DNA from 3 places in the Pantoea sp. CFCC18177 genome. Region 3 is predicted to be linked to each of the others. Evidence: predicted binding sites of a transcription regulator. Region 3 holds the regulator's gene; each other region holds the start of a gene.
What was found. Region 3 encodes LexA, which represses DNA repair genes until DNA is damaged. Its sites were predicted from a motif close to TNCTGTATGTACATACAGNA; they were not measured.
Positions count from the first base shown of each region.

Region 1: sulA (SOS-induced cell division inhibitor SulA) is a predicted target of LexA. The motif match lies at 2,721-2,740, and genes of this name have one in related genera.
Region 2: umuD (translesion error-prone DNA polymerase V autoproteolytic subunit) is a predicted target of LexA. The motif match lies at 3,619-3,638, and genes of this name have one in related genera.

Region 1 is NZ_JBNBPL010000003.1:160,926-166,503, reverse strand. It holds gene ACPUC8_RS04940 (AAA family ATPase) at 1-194, opposite strand, end outside; gene matP (macrodomain Ter protein MatP) at 248-715, shown strand; gene ompA (porin OmpA) at 789-1,859, opposite strand; gene sulA (SOS-induced cell division inhibitor SulA) at 2,209-2,700, opposite strand; gene ACPUC8_RS04920 (TfoX/Sxy family DNA transformation protein) at 2,922-3,551, shown strand; gene yccS (YccS family putative transporter) at 3,548-5,578, opposite strand, start outside.
Region 2 is NZ_JBNBPL010000012.1:91,844-97,421, reverse strand. It holds gene ACPUC8_RS14350 (YgiW/YdeI family stress tolerance OB fold protein) at 806-1,198, shown strand; gene ACPUC8_RS14345 (hypothetical protein) at 1,255-1,461, opposite strand; gene ACPUC8_RS14340 (hypothetical protein) at 1,620-1,835, opposite strand; gene umuC (translesion error-prone DNA polymerase V subunit UmuC) at 1,916-3,178, opposite strand; gene umuD (translesion error-prone DNA polymerase V autoproteolytic subunit) at 3,178-3,600, opposite strand; gene ACPUC8_RS14325 (DNA polymerase V) at 4,855-5,088, opposite strand; gene ACPUC8_RS14320 (hypothetical protein) at 5,290-5,460, shown strand.
Region 3 is NZ_JBNBPL010000017.1:75,553-81,130, forward strand. It holds gene plsB (glycerol-3-phosphate 1-O-acyltransferase PlsB) at 1-1,749, opposite strand, end outside; gene ACPUC8_RS17265 (diacylglycerol kinase) at 1,877-2,245, shown strand; gene lexA (transcriptional repressor LexA) at 2,351-2,965, shown strand; gene dinF (MATE family efflux transporter DinF) at 3,090-4,415, shown strand; gene ACPUC8_RS17280 (CsbD family protein) at 4,576-4,788, shown strand; gene zur (zinc uptake transcriptional repressor Zur) at 4,857-5,378, opposite strand.

The DNA of each region.
Region 1 (5,578 bases), on a different contig from region 3:
GAGACATGAGAGAAAATGGATTGGTAGCGGGTGCTATCCGGCTGCAGGGCTTGCCACGTAATTTGAGTGCTGGTCAAAATATTCGCATTAGTCAGATTCAGGAAAAGCGCGATTATACAGGAATCAACCGGGTTAAGCACTGCGGAGTTCCGGCCCGAAATGTGATGACCGCAACATGTTTTTCCTTGCTGCATCCAGGAAAAAAGCTGTTATTCTTAGTTTGTTACGTGATCACGATGAGATTCCGATGAAATACCAGCAACTCGAAAATCTTGAAAGTGGATGGAAGTGGAAATACCTGGTGAAAAAGCATCGGGAGGGTGAGCCGATCACCCGTCACCTTGAGCTCAGCGCTGCACAGGCAGCGGTGGATACCTTACTGACAATGGAAAACAGCCCCGTTGACGTTGGTGAGTGGATTGCTGAGCATATTCATCCTGATCTCGAGAATCGACTTAAGCAAACCATCCGTGCACGCCGTAAGCGCCACTTCAATGCGGAGCATCAGCATACGCGTAAGAAGTCTATCGACCTTGAGTATCTGGTGTGGCAACGACTGGCAGGACTGGCTCAACGACGCAGCAACACGCTGTCAGAGACCATCGTGCAGTTGATTGAAGATGCAGAACGTAAAGAGAAGTATGCCAGTCAGATGTCGACTCTGAAGCAGGATTTGCAAGCGATTCTGGGCAAAGGCGGAACGGAGAACGAATAGCGAAATTGTTCATTCGCGATGTCAGAGACATAAAAAAACCCCGCCGAAGCGGGGTTTTTTATTGCGTGATAACTTAAGCCTGTGGCTGAGTTACAACGTCTTTGATACCTTTCACGTCGATTTCAACGCGACGGTCTGGCGCCAGGCAGTCGATCAGGGCATTGCGGCCTTTCACGCTGTCACAGGTGTTGCCAGTAACTGGGTTAGATTTGCCCATACCGCGTGCAGAGATCTTGTTAGAAGGGATACCTTTAGATACCAGGTAATCAACTACAGACTGAGCGCGTTTCTCAGACAGTTTCTGGTTGTACTGCTCTGAACCGATACGGTCAGTGAAGCCCAGTACTACAACAGAACCATCTTTAGGATCCATTGAGCTCAGCTGGCTGTACAGCTGATCCAGAGCCTGCTGGCCTTCTGGCTTCAGGGTCGCTTTGTTGAAGGTGAACAGAACGTCAGACTTCAGAGTGAAACGCTTGGTTTCAACAACTGGCGCTGGAGCTGGTGCCGGAGCAACAACTGGTGCAGCTTCTTCATCCTGACCGAAACGGTAAGAAACGCCGACGCTCAGCATGCTGTTGTCTGGACGCGCACCAACGGTACCTGCGTCACCGATGTTGTTAACCCACTGATAGTCCAGGCGAGTTGCCCAGTTTTTGGTCAGTGCGTACTCAACACCAACAGCAGCCAGCGGAGAAACGCCGGTGTCGTGGTTGCTGATGCGGCCGTTGTCTGGGTTGGTCTGAGTAGAGTCTGCACGCCATACCATGCCGCCCAGACGGGTGTACACGTCGAAGTCGTCAGTGATTGGGTAGCTCAGTTTAGCTGCCAGCTGAACGCCTTGTGCTTTGAACGCGCCATTGGTCACGCTGCCTTTGTTAGGCATACGGCCCAGCCAGTCGTAGCCCAGCTCGAAGCCCAGGTAAGGGTTAGCCTGATAGCCCATGAAGGCACCAGCACCCAGCTGAGATTCGTGAGTTGGACCGTTGTTGTTCTCGTAACCGTTACCGTAGTAACCAGTATCGTGATACTGAGACCAGCCCAGTTTAGCACCGGTGTACCAGGTGTTATCTTTAGGGGCGGCCTGCGCTACGGTAGCGAAGCCAGCCAGTGCCACTGCAATTGCGATAGCTGTCTTTTTCATTTTTGCGCCTCGTTATCATCCAAATAGGCAATGAGCAAAAAGGTTGCTCTTTGTGTTAATCCTTCGCCGGGTCTAAACGCTCGCTTTTGACTCTACCGAAAAAACGGAGGTTATTGAGCACCCTGGCGAGATAAAGTCTACAACGAGATTGGAAAGTTACAAGTATGATGTGAGGTCAGTGAGTAAAAAAACAGGGATTTATACACACATTTTAACAAATCACGTGGCAAAATCTTCGCTAGCAGATTGAGAAAAAGCGGCTAAACCATTGTCAAAGCTGGCGGGAAAAGAATCAGTGGCTTAGCTGCAATCTAAAGAAAAAATAGCGTGAGAAAATTCCTGGTTTTACTTAATGAAACAAATCCGACGGAATTTTTGACGGATTAGGTTGTCTTGTCAGGACGCGTTCATGACCTTGTGGACGCATTATTAAGCCAAGCGCTTCACCTTCCGACGCTGCTAATTCCAATTCCAGACGTTCTTCATCGTTCAATTCGTATGGAATCCAGGCCAATACGACACTGTAGTTACCGGTACGCAACGCTTTCACCATGCTTTCCACAGTGCTGAGTCGCTCTGATTCGGTAATATGCATACTCTTCTCTAACGGCAGACCCGACTGCTGCATCCAGCTACGGTTTAGCTTGTGGGCAGGAGTTAACCATAGCTGCCAGCGCGATTGTTCACTGAGCTGTTTCAGCACCGGCAGTAGCAGCATCTGCATCATACCCGGTTGTTCGCTGTAGCGCAGTTCAGTGATTCCACCCAGAGAAGGTTGCGTTAAGCTTGGGGTCGCAAAACGGGAAGAACGATCAGCAAGGCCAGAGTATTGAGTACGCATAATTTAATCACTCAGTGATTGACTGTATGAATATACAGTAATGTCTTCCTGGATAAAGATCAACCTCAATTTCTGAAAACACCTCGCAAATTTTGCACAACATCCTGCCAAAATGTTTTTATTCATTGAACAGCTAATGGGATTTTTTTATCTTCTAACCAAATGAATATCCAGGTTTTTATGGAATTTTCTCTAATGAGAATTCACGGAAAGGAGATGTAATGAAAACCAACAAATCTATGGTTGTGCAGTCAAAAACGCAGTTAGCACCTCTCGGAAAGATCGAATCACGCACCCAGTTTGGGGGATATGCGCTGACGGTTGAGAAGGTGATTTTTGCCTACATCAATGAAGAAGCACTTTACCTGCGTGCCAGTGAAGCGCTTCAGGTCTACCACGCCAGACGCGCACTTGAGCCGCTGGTCTATCGTAAACGTGGCATACCTGTGCAATTGAACTACTACAAGGTCGATGCAACGTTATGGCAGGATGCCGAACAACTTTTGCAGCTTTCTGCCAGTGCACTGCAAGCCGCTCAGGACGAAATCGCCACGCGCAGCGTCACCTTGCGCTTAAAAGATTTGCCTAACCTGAGTTTACGCATGGAGATGATGTTGCATCGAGTCGGCATCAGTTCGGTAAGGTTGCTGCACGAAATGGGGTCACGTCAGAGTTGGCTGAAACTGCGTGCAGTCAACAAACATATTGGCTTAAAAACACTGCTGGCTCTGGAAGGCGCCATTTCGGGCCATCATCAGGCAGCACTGCCGGTGGTCACGCGAGAAGAGTTGTACGCCTGGTATGTAAAAACGCTCCACATCGATCCCAAAGTGGAGCGTTCACAACGTTAGTGGCTGGTCAGGGTGCGACGCAGGCGGGCAATTTCAGGCAGCAACGCGATCAGCAAACCTAACTGCTGTATCACCAGGGGTGCCTGCAACTCTGAACTGTTTTTTAATGTGCTTAAGCGTTGCATTAGCTGTTGTTGCATCTCTAACGCCTGTGCATCCGCCACACGCTCAATTTGCAGGACGTCCTCCACAAAGCACACGGCATCATCTAATGTGCTCAGGAGTTCAGGGTCTGTGAGTTGCTCACGGTGTGCCCCCAAAGCCGAGATATAGCTCAGGAACGAATGGTTGAGGCACAACAGCCGAAAAGCATTTTCGCGCAGCGGTTGTTGCAACTTCAGCTCGCTGCTCATGTTCGACACCACCGAAGCAAGCTCAGCATCAGCATTGTGGGCATCACGACGGGCCACACGATAGGCCAGGCGATTATCTTTGCCCTGATGGTATTGCTCCATAATGGCATCGAGATAACGGCAGTTGGCGTTAAGCGTGCGGTCAGCTACCGCGCTAATCTTGCGAAAACGCCAGTCTGGCCAGACAAAGGCCACTGCCAGCCAGGCTAATCCACAACCAAGTATCGTATCGACTATGCGTGGCAGAGCGACCTCGAAGCCTTCACCTAACAGGTTAAAGCAAAGCAGTACCAGCAAGGTAATGAACAGCGTGGCTTGCGCATATTGAATCTGGCGGAAGGCAAAAAACAGCACGCCGCTTAACACAATCAACACCAGTTGTCCCTCGATTGACGGCACTAACCACAAAACCGGCAAGCCGATGGCAATGCCGGCCAGTGTGCCGCCAATACGCAGGGCAAGACGTCGGCGCGTAGCATTGTAGTTAGGCTGGCAGACAAACAAGCTGGTGAGCAAAATCCAGTAGCCGCGATGCAAACCGGTAATCTGAATGAAGGCGTACCCAACACAAAGCACCAGCGACATGCGGACGGCATGGCGAAACAGTGCAGAGCCGGGGCTCAGATGGCGACTCAAACGGAGACGAATATCTTGCCATCCGCTCAGTCCTTCGCGTGACAGGTGGGTATCGCCAGAAGAGGGGGGATCGGCCAGCATTTGCTCCGATTCAATCGAGGCCAACTGCGCATCAATCGCGCGAAGATTACGCAGTAACCAAAATAGCGCACGAATGTGAGGGTCCTGTGGGTCTTGCTGTTGCAGGCGTTCAAGGGCGGTTTCAAGCCGGGTGAAAGTGCGTTCAAACTGGCTGTCATGATGCCACGGCTGGCGCAATAAAATGTTTTCTGCCAGCTTACGACACGCTTGTGCCTGCATATTGAGCAGTCGCTGGAAGCGGAATAGCACTTCGTTATATCGCCAGTCGCTGCGCAGCAAGTGGTACTGGAGATGAGAAGAACTGGCGCGTTCGTGAATATCCTGCGCGACAAAGTAATAGTGCAGGCTGCGGCGCGTACTGCGTGAACCGCGATCGCCCCGTAAGCGGCTTTGAATGGTGGTTTTAGTCTGATTAAGCTGCGCGACCAACTGGCTATTCACCATGGCGGTAGCAACCATGTTGGCGTCATCTTGTTCCCCAGCGTCCGGATCGAACAGATTCGCTTTGGCTTCCAGATAGCGTGCCAGTTGCGAGAAGCTGGCTGCCAGCTGTTCCTGCACGGGACGCACAGGAAAGATCAGGTGACCAATAAAAGTCAGCAGGTTGTACCACAATGCGCCGATCAACAGCAGTGCGGGTTGCATCCACCACTGCGGGAAGAGACCAATCCCCAGCATGGTATAGACGGCGATTAACAGCGCACCAAACGCGATAGTGGCATAACGCTGCCCCAATGCACCCAGCAGAATGAATCCCCAACTGGAGAGCGCTAAGCCAATGGCGAACGCCCACGGATAAGGAAACAGTAGCTCAACTGATACTGACGCAATGCAAAAACAGACTAGCGTGATCAGTAAATTGCGCAGGCGACCGGTCCATCGGTCATCAAGATCGGCCAGCGCGGCAGCCACTACGCCAAGCGTTAAGGGGATCGTCCATTCAATCTGCTGCAACCA
Region 2 (5,578 bases), on a different contig from region 3:
GGACTTCATAACCCTGGTGAGCTACCTCTCTGTTAATATCGATCGCATCTCATCAAGAGGTAACCAACTCGTCGATGAATGCCCGCAGTTGCTGACATTCATCTCAAGAAGGAAAGTCTGGCGGTTAGTTTGGAGAGTTTAAGCTATCTAAAGCAGCGCCTGAATTCAGACAGAATACACATTCTGCGAGATGCCATGAGGGGTGGTGCGCCATGACATACTGAGAAGCCTGTGTAGCAGACGTAAAAGATCCCAAAAACAACCGTTTTTCTCTGTCAGGCAAACGAATACACTGGCTACGATGAAGTGTACAGCGTCCGTCGGGTTCCGGTGTGGTTACTGTGTAGAATTCATAATTCAGTTCCGGCATTACTGTTACTTCTCCTGTACCATCTCTTATTGCGTCATTCTTTTTCAACATTAACAACCTCAGCTATTAATTCATCAAGGCAGGATATCGTCTTATGTATTATTCGGGTTAATTTTAGAAGGATTAACAAAAATCAGCGGATAATCTTTATGCGTTTTTTCTGAAATGAGATAAGGATATGCCTTAGCGTTACGCCGCATTATATCAGGCCGCTACAAGTCACAGATAGTAAAGAGATTTCGATGATTATCTCCTTTGGCAACCTTATATCAAGACGTACATACTTTTGCGCTTGGCTTATTTAAGCCACATGGATACAAGTTTCATCATTTACCCTGCCGAGAAGCTTTTATGATGCGTTTTTATTGAGGGTGAACTAAAAATTCTCACATTCTGTGCCAGGCTTTATACTCGTTAAGCGCTACGGAGAGTGAGATGAAGAAAATTGCATGGGTAGCTGTTTTGCTCCCTTTAAGCTTTGGGGCTTACGCTGAAACAGGGGGATATGAAGCGGGTAAAACACCACCTCCTCAGCATAAGGAAGATGCGGGATACAAGGGTTCGGAAGACACTGCAGAAACGCCCGTTAAGCTGATTAAAGACTTCAGACAGGGTGGCTATGCCACGCTTGAGGGCTATATCCTCAAAAAAGTAAGTAGTGATACATACCAGTTTCGTGACAGTTCAGGGACAGTCATCATTGATGCGCCAGCTTCAACCTTCAAAGGGAAGACTTACAGTGCTGAAGACAAGGTGCGTGTCAGCGGTAAAGTGTTCGGCAAAGGAGAAAGCGCACACCTGAAGGTTTCACGAATCGACGAACCCTGAACCGCTACAATTTTACCTCTGCCAGTCACAATGGCGGGGGTGATCCCCTTCAGAAATTAATCCGGTATCGTCTCCTCGCCCTTTCTCAACAGCTTTGCCGCGTCTAATGCAAAGGCCTTGACCTGTATGTCCTTTGACGAAGCCGCAATCCTCTCAAGTTCATAGAATATATTCTCCTTGTTTACTGCCACGCCTCTCGCTGTCAGTTCAATTACAGCCGTTCCTATGGCACAGCCAATCATTCCTGCTCTGTGTTCTCTCATCGCTTTCCCGCCCGTGGTGAGCGTCAGTTTGATTTAAAATTAAAATAGAACGAAAATCCGAACTTTCAAGATTACCTAACGTCATAACTTATATGGAGATTATCCCATGTAACGAATTTCGCCCGCCCGTGCGGGCTTTTTTTTGCTCGCTGATACCGTCAGAAAGGGCAACCGTCTGCCGTGCTCATCGTCATCACTTCATGAGTCACGGTCCCAACGATCGTGACATCATCAAGCAAATCATCCATGAACAACAGGTCGTCTTCAGTCACAATTCTTAGCGGATACGAGTAGAGCACGCCCCACTCACGAACGCCTGACACATCAATCAAAACAGTGCTGCCATCTACAGGTTTTTTCAGCTCGTCAATCATGTAACTACGGCCTTTCAACTCAACCAGATAGCATGTATCAGTAACTGGCAACAGTTGCTGCAGAGGGCTGAGTAAAAACGTTACCTCGCGACGGGCAGGTCCGAAAACCGGGTAGTGTATGCCGGCGACAGCATTTCCCGCTTCATTGCCCAGGTCTTGTTTACCCCTTGTCCCGCAAACCATAATTTCCCCTTTCCGCTCTGATTAAGGCCGTCAACAACGCGCATCAGCGCTTCACTGTTAGCCTGTGGTTTGAACTCATCGAAAAGATTGAGCTGGGAAACACCCTGACTGTAAAAATCCCCCAGCATGACCCCTGCCTTCATGAAACGACATCCATCCAGCCAGATACGATCCAGTGACTCCATGGCCACACGAACAATCTCTCTGGTGTCATTGGAGGGCGTCATCAGCTTTCCCATCGCCTGGTTGCCGTAAAACGTCTCGCCTACCGCATGGGGGCTTGTACGCACAAACACTGCGATCTGCCTGCAGTATTGCCGTTCGCTTCGCAGCTTTTCAGCTGCACGTTCGGCATACGCACAAACCGCTTGTCGCATATCCTGATATTCGGTGATACGGGATCCAAACGAACGCGAGCACACAATCTGCTGTTTGGTTGGGGCAAATTCCTCCAGCCCGAGGCAGGGTTCGCCTCGCAGCTCCCGGACGGTGCGCTCCAGCACGACGTTGAAGTGCTTACGCATGATGTAAGTGCTCTGCTCTGACAGGTCTTTCGCCGTAATGATGCCCATTGCATTCAGCTTTTTGCTGATGCGCCGCCCTACTCCCCAGACATCCTCAACCGCCACCAGCGCCATCAGCTTGCGTTGACGCTCCGGGTTCGACAGGTCCAGCACACCACCTGTCTTTGTCCATTTTTTTGCGGCGTGGTTGGCGAGCTTGGCGAGCGTCTTGGTGGGCGCAATGCCGACGCCGACGGTGAGATGCGTCTCCTGCTTAACCCGCGCACGAATTTCCCGACCGTAGTCCTCCAGCACGCGGCAGTTTCGCACGCCAGTCAGGTTCATGAAGGCTTCATCGATCGAATAAATTTCGACGGCCGGTGCCATGTCTTCCAGTGTGGTCATGACCCGGTTGCTCATATCGGCATACAAGGCATAGTTCGAGCTGAACACTTGTACCTTGTGTCTGCGGAATTCGTCTTTGAGTTTGAAGTACGGCGCCCCCATAGGGACATTGATGGCCTTGGCCTCTGCCGACCTTGCGATGACACACCCATCGTTGTTACTGAGCACAACGACAGGTTTGCCGCGCAGATCAGGCCTGAATACCGTTTCACAACTCGCGTAAAACGAGTTCACATCCACCAGGGCAAACATTACCGGCCCATCGTCTTGATGGAGTGCTTCACCACACCGAAGATTTCAAACTGGTCGGGATCCGGTATCGGTATGACTGAGTGTGCCGCATTCATTGGTTTGAGGTGCAGGAACGGTTTCAGCATCAGCTGTTTGACGGTGAACTCACCCGCAATGGCCGCAACGATGATGTCACCGTGTTCCGCTTTGACGGAACTGTCGACCACCAGCATATCGCCGTCGTTGATACCGCCCTCAGTCATGGAGTCACCGCTGACCCTGATGAAATAAGTCGAACTTGGGTGACTCACAAGAAGATTATTGAGGTCAAGGCGCTGTTCAACGTAGTCCTGTGCCGGCGACGGAAAACCGCAGGGAACGCGGGCGATAAAAAGTGGTAACTCAAGAACGGCACGGATGTCCGCAGGTCTGTAAAACTCCATAATGATGCCCTTGTCAGATACTGTATATTTAAACAGTAATCTCTAACTGCACCATCAATCAAGTCACCTCTTAAGTGTTTTTAAGAAGGTATTGGTGTGAAAAGGAATTTTGTCGAACTTCTTGGTCAGGCAATACGGTGACGGGTGTCAAAACTAAAATTATGCAGATGACGGGCTCTTGTTCAGCTCCACATGAAAGGAGAAAAATATTGCAGAACATCATACCGCTTCGGTTAAGTACCTTTATATTCCCTTTAAAAATAATAAGTTAATGACTTATCGGAAATTAATGGAATTTAATGAGTTAATTTAAGAACTTCTGGCACTCAGTAAAAAGTGGTCTAAGGTATGTGGGCCAGTCATTGGCTGGAAGCACAGCACACAGGATGCGTTTCATGCGAGAGAGACATTCCTAAGCCACTGCTTTTGCCCGCCTTGTGCGGGCTTTTTTTTAACTGTTGATCGTCCGATATCAGGCTATTCGAGTCGTTAAACCCGAATGCCGTTATGTGAAAGGCAAAGCTGATCTATACCCATCCACGGCTCCGCTTTTGGTTGAAACAGACCTGCACTATGCTTTATGAGCAAAACGATCGGGTGTTAGTGACAGAAGCTTTAATGCGAAGCGCTGAGTTAGTGAAGTGATGATGAGCTCACCCTATCATTGTATGTATTTGTGACAACGTCACTCAGCTACCCGATGTGACAACTGGCTTTATTCCACCGGCGTGGTGGTGAGACACTGTTTGCTGGTCAATGACTACAAACCATTCTGCACCATAACAGCACGCTCTGATTACAGGTGACTTATTGATGTTTCACCAAGATTTGTCGTTGTACTGAACATTGTTGCAGTTGTCGTTCTGGTTATTGGTTTATCTGAGTATCTGAACTGGTTCTGAAAGCCTAAACCTGCGGTCGATCAGCTTCCTGGTCATGTAAACAATTCAGTGAAAAATGCTCGCAGGTTGCCATTGATTCAAATGCTTGTCATCAGACATGCAGGAGACTGAATATGCGATACCTAATCATACCTGCAGTCACCACTGTCTTGGTTCTGGTGATTGTGTTTCTGGTCCAGACCCAATGGGGACCCACGCCCTGGTGACACTGATCAGCAGGCCGGGCAAATAAAAATAAATATCGAATTGTCAGCACTCTCCACATGAACTGGGCTCAAGGCCGGTTCATGTGTTTTTTTTACCAGCTGAACCGAAGTCAGGTTGAACTCGCCCCGCATCAAATGCCTTCTACTCAACCATTGGGATTGAACACCTGAAAGACCCTTTCTTCACCCTCCTCCGGTGAGATGTCCCTGAAGGTCGTCGTATGCATCTCGATCCACTTGTTAGCGGCACGTAGTGTGTAGTGCCAGTTCAGGCGTTCAAGTTCCTTCACAAAGTCAGTGGTGCTGATGGTATAGCGGCCAACGCCATCACGTTTTATCGCCAGTCTGAAGGCAATCAGGATTTCATAATCACGAGGCATGGTAGTCACTTCATTCGTCATGACTGTATTTATATACAGTATCTACTCTTACCTGCACTGATCAACATGATTTATCCAACAACTCACGAACGTACTGGTAGTAAAAAGGATTTAGTTCCGCCGTTTCGCTTTCATAAGTGGGCAGACGTGACCAGGATTAGTAGGCAACGATGGGTTGCCTGATCTTTTGAAAGGAATGTTATGAAGAGCTTTTTAGGTGGGATGTTTATTGTCGCCAGTCTTATGACGCTGGCTGGCTGCCAGGAACCTGGACCGGCTGTGGGTCCTGATGGTCGCCCTCATGCTCCAAGTCAACAGTCCGTGCCGGGTGGCCCGCAGGGTCAGGGGCCTGTCGGTCAGCCTCAGTCCTGAATCATTATGCCCGATTTTGTGTCGGGTATTTAACTCTGTTTTGAAGCCTTATACTTACTGAGTGTCAAAGATGAATGTCACCCTTAATCCAAAACAACAACTGAACGCTGATTAGTAA
Region 3 (5,578 bases):
CATGCCCATGGCATGGTCAAGCAGCGCTTCGGCGCTCATATCCGGAACCGTTGCTTCTGGCGAATACGGCACATTACGCAGCAGCTGGGTATAGCACTCGAGCTGTTCAATCAACTGTTCGCGGGTGAGCGAGCGCTGACGCGATGCCAGCAGTGCCGTAACACACAGGTTCATGGCATTAGCGGCGCCGGCTTCATTGATGCGCACCATTAAACGCGCCGCGATATCATTCACGGTGGGTGTCATCCAGGCTGGACGCAGTGGCTCAATCGGATCGATTGCATCACGCCATTCCGGCACGTTTTTGTTCAGGTAGTTCATCAGCGGCAAAGGTTCGCCGAAGTTGACATAGCCCTGACCAAGATTGCGCAATTTACGCAAGCCGCGCACCATCTGCAGGAAGCTCTCTTTTTCCTTAGCCGCACCGCGCAGCTCTTTCGCGTAAGTGCCCACCTCCATCACGTGTTCATAACCGATGTAGATCGGCACAAACGTGATAGGGCGGCTACCACCGCGCAGCATGGCCTGCAAGGTCATCGACAGCGTGCCGGTTTTAGGATCGAGTAAGCGACCGGTGCGTGAACGCCCACCTTCCACGAAATACTCAACCGAATATCCGCGGCTGAACAGTTCGCCCAGATATTCGCGGAACACCGTGGAGTAGAGCTTGTTGCCTTTGAAGGTACGGCGAATGAAGAAAGCGCCAAGACGACGGAAAATCGGACCCGCAGGCCAGAAATTCAGGTTAATACCGGCTGCAATGTGCGGGGGCACCAGGCCCTGGTGATACAGCACATAAGAGAGCAGCAAGTAGTCCATGTGGCTGCGGTGGCAGGGCACATAGACAATCTCATGGCCGTCTTGCGCCAGCTGACGCACACGTTCGCCACCATTGACATTGATGCCCTGATAGAGACGACTCCACAGCCAGCCCATCACACGGTCAGTGACGCGAATGGCTTCATAGGAGAAGTCCGCAGCCACTTCTTCCATCATCTCGATGGCGTTCTGTTGAGCTTTCTCATGGGAAATCTTTTTGCTGCGCGCTTCGTCTTCCACTGCTTTCTCAATCGCTTTGGATTGCAGCAGTTTGTTGAACAGATCCTGACGTGCGGGCAAGCGCGGGCCCACCGCCGCCAGGCGTTGACGCGCAAAGTGAATGCGGGCCACGCGCGCCAGTTTCTGTGCAATAGACTTATCGGTACCGTGTTCCGTCGCCATCTGGCGCAGGGAAACGGTCGGCGAGAAGCGCACAAAACTGTCACGGCCGTGCCACAGAATGGCGAAGAACTTCTCTATACCATTCATCATGCGCAGATGTGGCGTGGCTTCACCCTGGATTTCGCGTCCTGGTGCGCGACCAAACATCACCGAAACCGGCAACATTTGAACGTCGAGATCAGGGTTACTGCGGTGCAAATCGAGGTAATCGTGAAACAGCTTCACGGATTCTGGATTGGCCACGAAATAGGGGATAACGCGCGGACCATCGTGAATAAACACGTGGCGCGGCAGTAGAGTACCATCGATCTCTAAGGGGGCCAGGGGATCCGGCAGATCATGTTTCAGACATTGCGCCCGCAGTGTCAGTAAGTCTGCCTTTGAATCATAAGGCAAAACGTACATCACCGGACGTGTCGGATCGATCCCATGTTCGGAGACAGGATCGGTCGGAATGACCTTACCTTTTACCAAAATAGAGAGTGGTAAATTCAATAATTTGTAATAAAGTTTACGCCAACCTGACATAGACAACTTAAAGCCTCTTGTTAGCAAAGCGCGGCAAGCATACCAGAAAGTGCAGCGAAGATCTGTGGTGACACCACCTCAGGCTGCCGAGAAATTGACGTCAAAATCAATCAAGGGTTCCACCAGCATGGCAAATAATGTCACCGGTTTTCAAAGAATAGTGAATGCAGCCGGTTATTCCTGGCAGGGGTTACGCGCTGCCTGGCAGAATGAAGCGGCATTTCGTCAGGAAGCGATCGCCGCAGTGATCGCCGTTATCGTGGCCTGCTGGCTGGATATCGATGTCATTTCTCGTGTGCTGATGATTGGCTCAGTGGTGCTGGTGATCATTATTGAAATAATTAACAGCGCCATCGAAGCGGTGGTGGATCGCATCGGCGAAGAGCGGCATCCGCTGGCAGGACGCGCAAAAGATATGGGTTCAGCGGCGGTATTACTGGCTATCTTGCTGGCCCTGTTTGTCTGGATCACACTGCTCTGGTCCCATTTGCGATAGCCATTCCAGATTCACCGCGCTGCGCTAATTCGCCGCTGTTTTGGTTTTCATTTCGCCAATACCTGTATATACTCACAGCGACTGTATAAACAACCAGGGGGCGGGATGAAAGCGTTAACAGCAAGGCAGCAACAGGTCTATGATCTGATTCGCGACCATATTAACCAGACGGGCATGCCGCCAACGCGTGCGGAAATTGCTTCGCAACTGGGATTTCGCTCGCCCAATGCTGCTGAAGAGCATCTGAAAGCGCTGGCGCGTAAAGGTGTTATCGAAATTGTTTCGGGTGCTTCACGCGGTATTCGTCTGCTGATGGAAGAAGAAGTCAGCGAAGGTTTACCGCTGATTGGCCGCGTAGCCGCCGGTGAGCCGCTGCTCGCGCAGGAACACATCGAAGCGCACTATCAGGTTGATGCCAATCTGTTCAAACCTAACGCTGATTTCCTGTTACGCGTAAGCGGAATGTCGATGAAAGATATCGGGATTATGGATGGCGATCTGCTCGCGGTGCATAAGACTCAGGAAGTGCGTAATGGCCAGGTCGTGGTGGCGCGTATTGATGATGAAGTCACCGTAAAACGCTGGAAAAAGCAGGGCGCTATTGTACATCTGCTGCCCGAAAATACCGATTTCCAGCCGATCGTGGTCGATACGCGTGAACAGTCTCTGACCGTTGAAGGTCTGGCTGTGGGCATCGTGCGTAACGGAGAATGGCTCTAATCTCTTTTTGAACTCCCCCGCTGCGGTAGCGCTTATCGCAGTATGAAGTACTGATTCTTTGCGTCGGACTTTTGTGGTTCAGCGTGAGGAATCAGGCTGATCTTCGCAACAACGGAACGGGCGGATGCGGCTGTTTTCCTCTTCAGATAAAGCACTCTGGCGGCTGGCGCTGCCGATGATTCTCTCCAATATTACTGTCCCGCTGCTCGGCGTGGTTGATACGGCGGTGATTGGTCATCTCGATAGTCCTATTTATCTGGGCGGCGTGGCTGTCGGTACTACAGCGACCAGCTTCATCTTTATGCTGCTGCTATTCCTGCGCATGAGCACCACCGGGCTGACGGCCCAGGCCTTTGGTGCCAATGATAAAACCGCACTGGCGCGCGCGTTGATACAACCCTTATTGATTGCTTTGGTTGCAGGCTTGTCGTTTGCGCTGCTGCGAACGCCTGCGAGCACTCTCGCGGCAACGTTGATGGGCGGTAGCCCAGAAGTGCAGCAGCAGGCGCAAATATTTATCGAAATTCGCTGGCTGAGCGCGCCGGCCACACTGGCCAATCTGGTGATTCTTGGCTGGCTGCTAGGCGTGCAGTATGCCAGGGCGCCCATGGTGCTGCTGATCGTTGGGAACCTGGCCAATATTCTGCTCGATTTACTCTTCGTACTGAAACTGCACTGGGGCGTGGCGGGGGCTGCGGCGGCAACCGCATTGGCAGAATATGTGACGCTGGGAGTCGGTTTATGGATGGTAGCGCGCGTGCTCAGGCTGCGCGGTATCCATTTTACGCTGCTCAAGCAAAGCTGGCGCGGTGATGCTGCGCGCCTGTTCCGGCTCAATCGCGACATTATGCTGCGTTCGCTGATGGTGCAGATTTGCTTTGCCTCTCTCACTCTGTTGGGCGCGCGCATCGGGCCAGACGTGGTGGCAGTCAACGCGGTATTGCTGATGTTCCTCACCTTTACCGCCTACGCGCTGGATGGCTTTGCCTATGCGGTCGAAGCATGCTCAGGGGAGGCTGTCGGGGCAAAAGATCGCAGCCGATTATTACTTATCTGGCATGCAGCCTGCCGTCAGGCGGGGATTGTCGCGTTAATGTTTGCCCTGATATACGCCTTTACCGGTCCATATATCGTGGCGCTGCTCACTTCGCTGGAGACACTGCGTGAAATAGCCGATCGCTATTTAGTCTGGCAGGTGATTCTGCCATTGGTCGGCGTATGGTGCTATCTGCTGGATGGCATGTTTATTGGTGCCACGCGCGGACGCGAAATGCGCAACAGCATGGTGATGGCAGCGGTGGGTTATGGCGTTGCTCTGCTATCACTCCCCTGGTTGGGAAACCATGGCTTATGGCTGGCGGTAACGGTGTTTCTTACGTTGCGAGGCGTAACGCTGTGGTGGGTGTGGCGTCGTCACTGGCAGCGTGACACCTGGTTCAGTGCGGGATAAGCGAAGCGTAACCTACAGATTATTCTGTATTTTTTTGCGCAATCCACGCTGGGTACTATAATTATCTCAAACGGCGCAAATGAGTAGCGCGTTGTGTAGATGTTTCCTTGCTTTTATAGGGGATCATCTTATCTCACTCAGGATGACGTGGAGGATTATGATGAACAAAGACGAAGCGAGCGGTAACTGGAAGCAATTCAAAGGGAAGATGAAAGAGAAATGGGGCAAGCTGACGGATGACGATATGACCGTCATTGAAGGTAAACGCGATCAGCTTGTCGGCAAAATTCAGGAACGTTATGGCTATGCGAAAGAGCAAGCCGAAGCGGAAGTCAAAGACTGGGAAAGTCACAATAATGACTACCGTTGGTAAGCAGCCGCTTTAAGGATGATGCTCCTACCCCGCCGATCACCCGTCGGCACGGCACAAGGAAGTGCCAACTACCCTTTTCTTACCTTCTTTTTACTCTCAATTTCATGGTCATGATCGCAGCTGTCATGGTGCTTACACGCGGCGACTTCTGCACAATTTTCACACAACCCATGCGCTTCAATGACGGTATGACGCAGTGAAAAACCTGCCTGATCGGCCAAACCCGCGATGATTTTTTCCACCCCATGAGCATGTTTCTCACTGACAGCCGCACAGCCGTCACACACCAGCATGACTGAGGTATGGGCTGGTTCGTCAAAATGATGGCACACCACGTAGCTGTTGTTAGATTCAACGCGGTGAATAAACCCTTGTTCTAACAGGAAATCCAGTGCACGGTAAATCGTTGGCGGTTTAGCCTGCGGTTCACTGATGCGCAGTTGATCCAACAGGTCATAGGCACTGATCGAACCATTTTGCTCGGCCATCAGACGCAGCACTTCAGCGCGTTGAGTGGTCAGGCGCACGCCGCGATCAAGGCAAAGTGATTCTGCTTGAGTCAGCAGTTGTGCGGGCGTGAGGTTTGACATAAACATTCTCCAGGTTGCAGGCGATGTTATTTTATCACACAAACTTTTACCCTGCTGTGATTGCTTTTTGTTCTTATGTTGTCTAAGAAAACCCACGATAATCAATGAATTAACTTTCCCATTCTGCAACTCTTATCCATTCCAGCAATTTCATACTCTCTATTAGATCAGCCAGATAGCATAAAAACCGTCCTGATTTT